One region of the Halomonas sp. Ps84H-12 genome, then DNA from elsewhere that is predicted to be linked to it. Evidence: predicted binding sites of a transcription regulator. Region 1 holds the regulator's gene; each other region holds the start of a gene.

What was found. Region 1 encodes FliA, which starts transcription of late flagellar genes. Its sites were predicted from a motif close to CTAAAGTTNNNNNNNNNNCNGCCGATA; they were not measured.
Region 2: the regulator FliA is predicted to act here: its motif matches at 1,154-1,180, upstream of NH344_RS08665 (DUF4019 domain-containing protein).
Region 3: the regulator FliA is predicted to act here: its motif matches at 1,475-1,501, upstream of fliD (flagellar filament capping protein FliD).
Region 4: the regulator FliA is predicted to act here: its motif matches at 1,046-1,072, upstream of NH344_RS18395 (flagellin).

The regions. Positions count from the first base shown of each region.
Region 1 is NZ_JAMXSJ010000006.1:92,869-95,070, forward strand. Features, by position in the region: gene NH344_RS04700 (MotA/TolQ/ExbB proton channel family protein) at 1-693, opposite strand, end outside; gene NH344_RS04705 (RNA polymerase sigma factor FliA) at 733-1,434, opposite strand; gene NH344_RS04710 (flagellar protein FlhE) at 1,461-1,811, opposite strand; gene NH344_RS04715 (hypothetical protein) at 1,983-2,202, opposite strand, start outside.
Region 2 is NZ_JAMXSJ010000014.1:20,867-23,068, reverse strand. Features, by position in the region: gene NH344_RS08675 (DUF1456 family protein) at 1-253, shown strand, start outside; gene NH344_RS08670 (class I SAM-dependent methyltransferase) at 250-1,005, opposite strand; gene NH344_RS08665 (DUF4019 domain-containing protein) at 1,226-1,636, shown strand; gene NH344_RS08660 (VTT domain-containing protein) at 1,687-2,202, opposite strand, start outside.
Region 3 is NZ_JAMXSJ010000043.1:8,636-10,837, forward strand. Features, by position in the region: gene fliD (flagellar filament capping protein FliD) at 1-1,385, opposite strand, end outside; gene fliD (flagellar filament capping protein FliD) at 1,596-2,202, opposite strand, start outside.
Region 4 is NZ_JAMXSJ010000043.1:5,289-7,490, reverse strand. Features, by position in the region: gene NH344_RS16135 (hypothetical protein) at 1-80, shown strand, start outside; gene NH344_RS16130 (cell division protein ZipA C-terminal FtsZ-binding domain-containing protein) at 306-911, opposite strand; gene NH344_RS18395 (flagellin) at 1,144-2,202, shown strand, end outside.

The sequences.
Region 1 (2,202 bases):
GGTAATTAGCGAAATGCCTTCCAGCACCATGTTCATAGTGATAAGGCGCTCTTCCGTACGCCGCTCTAGCTTCACGGCAATCGGTTTAAACACCAAATTGGCCAACAGGATGCCATAGAAAGTAGTCAACAGCGCCACTGCCATCCGGGGCCCAATTACTTCCAGGTCACCCGCATCCATCACTTCGAGCATGTTGACCAAGCCTACCAAAGTACCAATCATGCCAAAGGCCGGTGCATAGGTGGCCATGGTGCGGAAAATTTGGGCTTCAGCATGCTCGCGGGCTTTCAGCCGCGCAATACGCCAGCGCAGCATGTCGAAGATTTCATCCTCTTTTGTATTCGCAATGACCAGTTGAATACCGGTGCGCAAAAACGGATTACGGGTATGTTCCAGTTCTTTCTCAACCGCTCTAACATCCCCCTTAAACCAAAGGCGCGACATGGAAACCAACTCATTGATGTCATCTCGCACATAGGTGTTTTCACGGCGGAAAACTAAACCAACCAGACGCACCACACGCAGCACTTCTTTCAGCGGATAGCTGATAAACGTGGCCGCCAGCGTGCCAGTGACCACAATGGCAAGCCCCGGTAAGTTAATAAAGCTCTCGGGAGACTCTGCGGTAAAAAATAAAACGCTTACCAACAACAGCATGCTGGCAAATATACCGATCAGCGTAGATGGATTCATCAACGGCTCCTCGCCGGTTATGGTTAGTGAGTGAGAGGATTAATTAGTCTCATGTAGGCGAGCACGCAGCCGACTCACCGCCTGGCTGTGAAGCTGTGAAACCCGTGATTCGGTGACACCGAGCACAGCGCCCACTTCTTTTAGATTCATCTCTTCTTGGTAATACAGCGCCATTAGCAGCTTCTCGCGCTCGGGCAGTGCTTCAATGGCGTCGATCAGCGTTTGCCGCTGCTGTTCATCCAATAATTGTTCAAACGGCTGTCGGTGAGTGTCGTCCCCCGCAGGCTCGCCGCCATCCGCAATGAGCTCTTCGAACGGCAATAATTTCCCGCTATTGGTATCGTTGAGCAGTTGCTGGTAATCACTTAGCGGCATCTCCAGTTCACGGGCAATCTCCCCCTCTTCCGGGGGGCGCCCCAGCTGCTGCTCTAAACGACGCACAGCATCATCTACCGCCCGTGCCGAGCGGCGTACGCTGCGGGGCAGCCAGTCACGAGTGCGCAGCTCGTCCATCATCGCGCCACGGATGCGCTGGCTTGCAAAGGTAGCAAATGTTGCTCCTTGGGCAGCATCAAAGCGCCCTAATGCCTCTAACAAGCCCACCATACCCGCCTGGATCAGATCATCCAGCTCAATACTCGCGGGCAACCTTACCTGCAGCGTTAAGGCCTGACGTCTCACCAGTGGCATGTATTGAGTTAACAGCTCACTCTGTTTGATCCTGCCTTGTGCTGTATACATCCTCGTGCCTCGCGGCTTAACAACCTTTACTGATAGTTCACGATCACTTGTAACCCCTGTACTCGCACAGGGCGTTGCCCTGGCTGCAGCGTAAACCGAAAGTACAGCGGTGCGCTCGCCAACATTCCCGATAGAGCGGTCGTGCTACCGCGCATGCCTGATAGTGCAACACAGCGTTCAGGATGACATAGCCAAGCGTGCACAGGCGTTCCCGGCGGTGACTCAAAGCGCCATTGAATTCGCGACAGCACAGCATTACGCAGCGAGACGCCCGCTGGCGGGGTTATCGCCTGACTGCTGCTGGTACGGTCGCTCATTGCTACCATCACACTAGGCACTTGGCTGCTCCAACTGCCGGTTGCGGCCTGCGTATTCAACGCGAAAAACCATAACCCTGCTACTAGCCCTAAACAGCCCATTTTTCTTACTGTTAACAACTTTGCAGGTTTTATCAACGCCTCAATAGCCATCTGCTTAGCGTTACTTACCCAACTCGCCAAACTCTGCATAACTCTCCCCTTGAGCGACACATGCACCCTGGCCCGCCGCTAGCGCGCCAGCAGCAGAAGCTCAATATCTAAATAACGAGCGGAAGCATTGCCCAAATTATCCAGCAACCCCCGGCGCGGCAGGTGGGGTTCATGAAGGGCTAGAAGACGCTGCGGACCACCATGCTCGCGTAATTGGCGCAACACTCGGTACATGGTGGCAAAGGCGTCAGCATCACTGTTTACCCATAGCGCCCAGCGAGTGTAACGCTCGGCTAAG
Region 2 (2,202 bases), on a different contig from region 1:
AGGCCCGCAGCCTGCGCCAGAATCGCAGCTGAACAACAATATGGTGTTCCAGAAACTGCGTATCGCGCTGAACATGAAGGCAGAGGATATTTTAGAAGTGTTCGAGCAAGTGGGCTTGCCGCTTAGCGCACATGAGCTTAGCGCGTTTTTCCGCAAGCCCAGCCATAAGAACTACCGTGAGTGCAAAGATCAGATGCTGCGCAATTTCCTGATGGGCATTCAGCTTCAGCTGCGCCCGAACGATAAAGGCTAAGCGAGGCCCTCGCGCTTCACACACACGAAGATCGCATTGCCTGAGACGTTATCCCAGGGCGTGATGGTCTGGTAATCATGCTCAAACACGTGCACCTCGAAGGTAGGCTCCAGCAGGGCGATGAGTTCGCTAAAACTGACGGCCACCATGGAGTGCTCGTCGTACCACACCTTCGTTGTCTCCGCCGTGGTCTTTTCGATGCTCAGCCGCAGCGACTGCCGCTCCCCTTGGCCGCTGTAGTGCCACCCGGAGCGGAAAGTGAACCTATCCTCCGCCTGCTGGACCGTGTGCTTGACGAACAGCGCGTTGTCGATCCGCTGCTTATCCACCGCGTTGAAGCAGAACACGCCGCCCTCGTTCAAGGCGCGGTGGGCACTGGCGATGCAGTCGCCGAGCTTGTCCAGGCCATCGCTGTAGTGGATGGAGTAGAGAAAGCAGGTGATGAGATCCAGCGGTTCGTCGACCTCAAAGCTGCTCATATCCTGCAGTGAGAAGTGCGCCTCTGGGCAGCGTTGGGCGGCAATATCCAGCATCGGTTGGTTAATATCCAACCCGCTGCTGGTGTAGCCAGCATCCAGAAAATAACGCACGTGAGGGCCGGTGCCGCAGGCTAAGTCCAAATGGCGTTTGCCTTCATTACCAAAAATTTGGTGCAGGCGACGAATGGCGTGGCTTTGGGCCTGGTAGTCGATGTCGACGCACATCAAATCGTAGTAGCCAGACAGGTCGGTGTAGAGCGCGTTGACGGACATAGTGGCCTAATGGTGAGGGCTGACATAAATGAGGAGGCGCATAGTAAACGAGCGGTTGGAGTTTGAGAAGGCGTAGGAGTGGCTTGGCCAAGCGGCGATCAAGTTTGCACTCTTTCACAGTCTGGCTAGCGCTTTAGGGTTAATGTGATTAAAGAAATCGTGTGATGGTCCGATAACTACTAAAGTCGCACGACACATTCGATTGCCATACGAGGCTGCCATGCTAAAACCCTTTGCTCTCATTCTCTCTGCGTTGCTCCTGGCGATGACTTCTTATGTACAGGCGTCTACCACCGAGGCGGCGGAAGCGGCCGCGCTCGCTTGGCTGGAAGCGATTGATCAAGGTGAATATGAGCAGGCTTGGGAAAAGTCGTCGCCGCTGTTGAAGACGCCGCTTTCTCCCACCATGCTGCAGCGCGTGGTGACGCTGGCCCGCAACGATTTGGGCAGCGTCGAGTCGCGGCGGCGCATCCGCATGTCGCAGTACACCTCGATGCCTGGGGCGCCGCGCAACGACTACAAAGAGTTCGCTTTTAAAACCCAGTTCACGAATAACCAGCGCGTGGTCGAAGTCGTCACGCCACATCTGGAAGAGGGCACGTGGCGAGTGAGCGGCTACTACGTGCAGTAACGTGATTCGCGCCCATCAATAGCCGCCAACGTTGGCGGCTAGTGTGTTTTCTACACGATCAGCCCCGCCAGTGCCTGCATCCCCAGGACTAGCAGAAGCACCACACTGCCCAGCGCTAGGCTGGTCTTCAGCGCATGGCGTTTCCACATGCTTTCCACTCGGTGCCCAAAACGGTGTACCAGCCATGCTAGCCCGTAGTAACGCAGCCCGCGGGCGATGAGGGCGGCCAGGGCGAACAGCGCGATGGGGTAGCCCGAGAGCCCGGCGGTAATCATCGCGACCTGAAACGGAATCGGCAAAATGCCAATGGCGAGAATGGCTGCAAAGCCGTACTGGTCAAAGAAGCCTTGAAACGCCTGATAGCTCTGCTCCATCCCCATAAATTCGATAAACCACGTGCCGACGGACTGGTACAACACCATGCCCACGCCGTAACCGACGATGGACGCCGCTAAACAGCCCAGCGTGGTAACGGCGGCAATAGCCCAGATGCGCTGCCGGTTCACTGCCATTAGCGGGATTAATACCAGTTCAATGGGAATCGGCAGAATAATGGTTTCTAAAAA
Region 3 (2,202 bases), on a different contig from region 1:
TGAGCATCTAGCGCTTCAAACTGCTGGGTTAGGTAGGAGCTCATGCTGTTCATTTGAGCAATCATGCCATCTAGCTGGCTGAACTGGGTGCGGTAGCGGGCAATGGTGCCTTCAATGGATTTTTCCATGCGCTCGAAGCGCTCGCCCAGGCTTTTAATACGGTTTTCTGCGCCACTAATGGCCAGCTTGACCACACCATTGTTGCTGAGCATTTGGTCGATTGTCGTGGACAGCTTGCCAGCCAGGCCGTTCTCTTTTTTATCACCCGCGAAGAAGTCGCTCAGCGCCTGGGGGTTATTGGCTACCAGGTCGGATAGCTTGTCGTCATCCACTGCCAGCTTACCGTCGCGCTGCAGGGTAATGCCTAACTGGTTCAGGGTGCCTAGCTCGCCACCTTCCACGCCACCGGTCAACACGTTGCGTAAGCGGCTTTCAATGGTGCGCACGGTGCTGTCGCCGACCAGCTCGCCTGCGGTTTCGCTGTCGCCGGTAAAGCTGGTGAGTTTGGCAATGGTGCCTTTCAGGTCGTTGAACGCTTTCACGAAGTCGTTGATGGCTTCGCGCTGCTTGAGGGTGTCGCGCTCGACGCTAATGGTACTGGTGGCCGTTTCACCTTCGGCAATACTCAACTCGGCCAGGTTGAGCGTAACCCCTTGAATAGCGCCTTCGATCTGGTTTTTGGCACTGCTGATGGCAATGCCATTGACCGTGAGCGCGGCATTTTCGCCAGAACGCTTGGTGGCGGCATCTTCACTAAACGGCCCTGCTACTGTTGCCGCGGGGGCCTGGCTGGTATCTACAAAGCTGAAGCCTTCAATCGAAGCATCCGCACCTGTAGCCTTGGAGCTGAGCGCCAGGCGGTAGCCTTCCCCATCGTTGATGATGGTGGCGTTAACACCGGCATCCTTGTGGGCGTTAATGGCGTTACGAATGGCTTCCAGGCTGCTGTTGGGGGCAATGGCAATATCGACCGAATCCGCGCCGCCAAAATTGAGCCGTATGGCCGTGGCCCCTTGCAGGTCTAGCGCGGCGTTTTTTTCACCCGTGATGCGGTTAGATGCCAAGGTGCCAGAGGTGGCCAACTGCGACACCTCTACCCGGTAGCTGCCGGGCAGCGCGCTGGCGGTGGTGGTGGCTTTAATGGCATCGCCCCGCACGTTGGCGGAAAGGCTTTGGTAGAGCTTAGGGTCGTTGAGTTTCGCTACAGCATCTTGAAAGCTGTTTAGCGATGTTTGCAGCTGGCCGTAGGCAGAAATCTTATCCTGCTGTTGCTCTTTTTGGCGGGTAATCGGCGCGAGTTTGCCCCGCTCCGCTTCTTGAAGCTGATCCAACAAGCCGGTGAGATCCAGGCCAGAGCCGACGCCTAGAGAGGTTATTGTCGCCATGCAGATGTTCCTCGATGCAAAAGGCTAAACCCACAGTCATTGATACAGTGCGCCAACAGTGGCGTTTCGACTGGATTTAATAGCATTCTTATCGACGGAACAACGGCTAACTTTAGGTCTTTTTTATCACCTAACTCCGAATACCCCATTACCCCAATAAAAACGCCTGCTTAGCGCAGGCGCTTTGGAGATAGCTAAACAAAGTTGGTATTATTTTCGGCCTAGCTGTGCACCTAACGCATCAAACTGCTGGGTGAGGTAGCTGCTGGTTTGGTTCATTTGGGCAATCATGCTATCCAACTGGCCAAACTGAGTGCGGTAGCGAGAAATGGTCTGCTCGATGGATTGCTCCATGCGCGTGTAACGCTCGCCCAGCGACTCAACGCGGTTTTCAGCACCAGAAATCGCGCCGGATACCGTACCATTAGTGCCTAGCAACTGCTCGATGGTTTGGTTCACTTGGCCTGCCATGCCTTCGTTATCGGCAGCACCTGCAAAAAAGGCAGAGAGCGCATCCTGATTATTGGCAATGGCATCATCTAGCTTGCCGCTATCAACTTCGAGCGTGCCATCGCGCTGTAGTGAAATGCCGATATCCGTCAGCATGGAGAACTGGCCTTCGATACCTCCACCCAACACGCTGCGTAAACGAGACTCCACCGTGCGTACCGCACTGTCACCCAGCAGCTCACCGGCGGCACCGGTTTCCGCATTAAAGCTGGTGAGTTCGCCAATGGTGCCTTTTAGGTCGTTGTAGGCATCTACAAAGCCAGTAATCGCTTCGCGCACTGCTAGGGTGTTTTGCTCTACTGAAACG
Region 4 (2,202 bases), on a different contig from region 1:
TGAGCGACCAGCTCATTGCCGAGATTGAAGAACTCCCCTTGGAAGAAGTAGCGAAACTCCGCGCCGAAACCAAGCACTGAATTCACTACAAGTCCTATCCTGACAAACCCCTTGGGGCACTCATAAGGCTGCCCTCACAGAGTCTCAGTCAAAAGTGGAAGCCAGTCAAAAGTAGAAGCCAGCTAAATAGAGAGAGTCAGTCTAAAGTGGGAGGCCGCTTCAGCGGGCGACGGGTTTTAGCACCATTCTTAATATGCCCCATGCGATTGCAGGGCACAACAACAAAGCAACCTAACCCCTTACAACTACTCCCCCTCTCGGTACATGGCCGCCAAACTCTCTTCTGTGATGGGCTTACGCTGAGCATCCAAAATTTTCCCACCCAGCGCCGCTACCTCGTGGGTGAAGGTGATTAAATCTTCCGGGTTGCGCGACACCTTCCGCGTGTTCAAAAAGCGGATCAAGATCGACACCCCCTGCACCGGCGTATGCTCCCTCTCTTTATGCTCTTTATGTAGCGGCGGCAGTTTACCGGGCGAGGTAGCGCTAGCCAGCATAATCGGGTAGCCCTGCGGCCCTGGCGGAAGGTGGAAGGCGCCTAGCTCCGCCTCGTAAAAGGCGTTTTTCTCGGTGAGCATCTCCCCCAGCGCTTGGTTAATGGCTTGGCTGGGCGCATCAAACATCACAAACAAACACTGCTGGGTTGGCCTTTTGCTTTGCTTGCTAGAGGTTTTAGGTTGGCTTTTGTAGCTGGGAGTATCCGCCTGCTCTGCTAGGGGAGTGGAGGCTTGCGTGGAGGAAAGCTCAGCCTTACTTGGTGCAATCACCACCTTGTAAAACAGCACAACGCTTATTAGCCCTAGCACAACAGCGATGCCAGCCAGTAGCAAAGGTAGGTAGGTGGTTGACATGGGTATTTCCTATCGAATATGCAAGTGGAGATACAATACGCGTTCGCGCACAAAAATACAGCGCCTCACCCGAATGGCTTAGCTCTGCCTGTGGTTCTGCTCACTAAAAGTTACATAAATTTTTACTATCCACCCTAAAGATTCTCTTCACCAGGTCGTTAATCTATACAACGGCACACAACGTGGCCGAAAAGCGGGCCTGACGGCCAGTTCACACGCAAGGAGTATCACCATGTCCGTGATCAATACCAACATCACCTCGATGATCGGTCAGCAAAACTTGAATAAGTCGCAGAATGCTCTGACCACTTCTATGGAACGTCTGTCTTCCGGCCTGCGTATCAACAGTGCCAAAGATGATGCAGCGGGTCAGGCGATCGCCAACCGTATGACTTCCCAGATTACGGGTCTCATGCAGGCGCAGCGTAATGCCAACGACGGTATTTCCGTGGCACAAACCGCTGAAGGCGCACTGAACCAAGTGAACGACAACCTGCAGCGCATCCGTGAGTTGGCAGTCCAGGCAGAAAACGGCACCAACAGTCAAGACGACTTGGACTCTATCCAAAACGAAATCAATCAGCGCCTGTCAGAAATCAACCGTATTTCAGAAGAAACCGACTTTAACGGCACCAAAGTACTGCAGTCTGATAACGGCTTGAAAATCCAAGTGGGCGCCAATGATGGCGAAGTGATTGAAGTTGCTCTGAAAGAAATTAATGCTAAAACGCTGGGCTTGGAAGGCTTCAATGTCACAGGCGCAGGTGCTGTGGCGAATGCAGCTGCTACACAAGACACCTTGACATTGGCAGGCGCTACTCGAGTAGGAAACACTAACGAATTCGTGATTGCCGAAGCCAACGCTCAAGTAAGCTCTGCTAACCTGTTCAACAATCTGCAGGATGGCGATACGGTTAGTGCCGTGACGGTACCTAATACGCCGGCAACCGTGTCCTCTGCGCTGGCGTTGGCCGATGATGGCCAGACCATAACTACAGGTGGCGTTACGTATACAGCGGATAGCGGCAACTGGACCTACGGTTCCACCTTTAATGGTGAAGGCGCAGATTCTTCTGTATCTGCGCTTCGTAATGCCATGGACGTGACGTTGGGCAATGATCCTAAGTCGGCAACCGTTACCATTGGTACAGAGTCTGTTGATGTCCTTATTGACGATCAAGGCAATATTACCGGATCTAATGGTGAATCGCTTTACCTAGATACCACCGGTAACTTGGCGATTACCGACCAAGCAACGCCAGATTCACTGACCGTGGACAACCTATCTTCT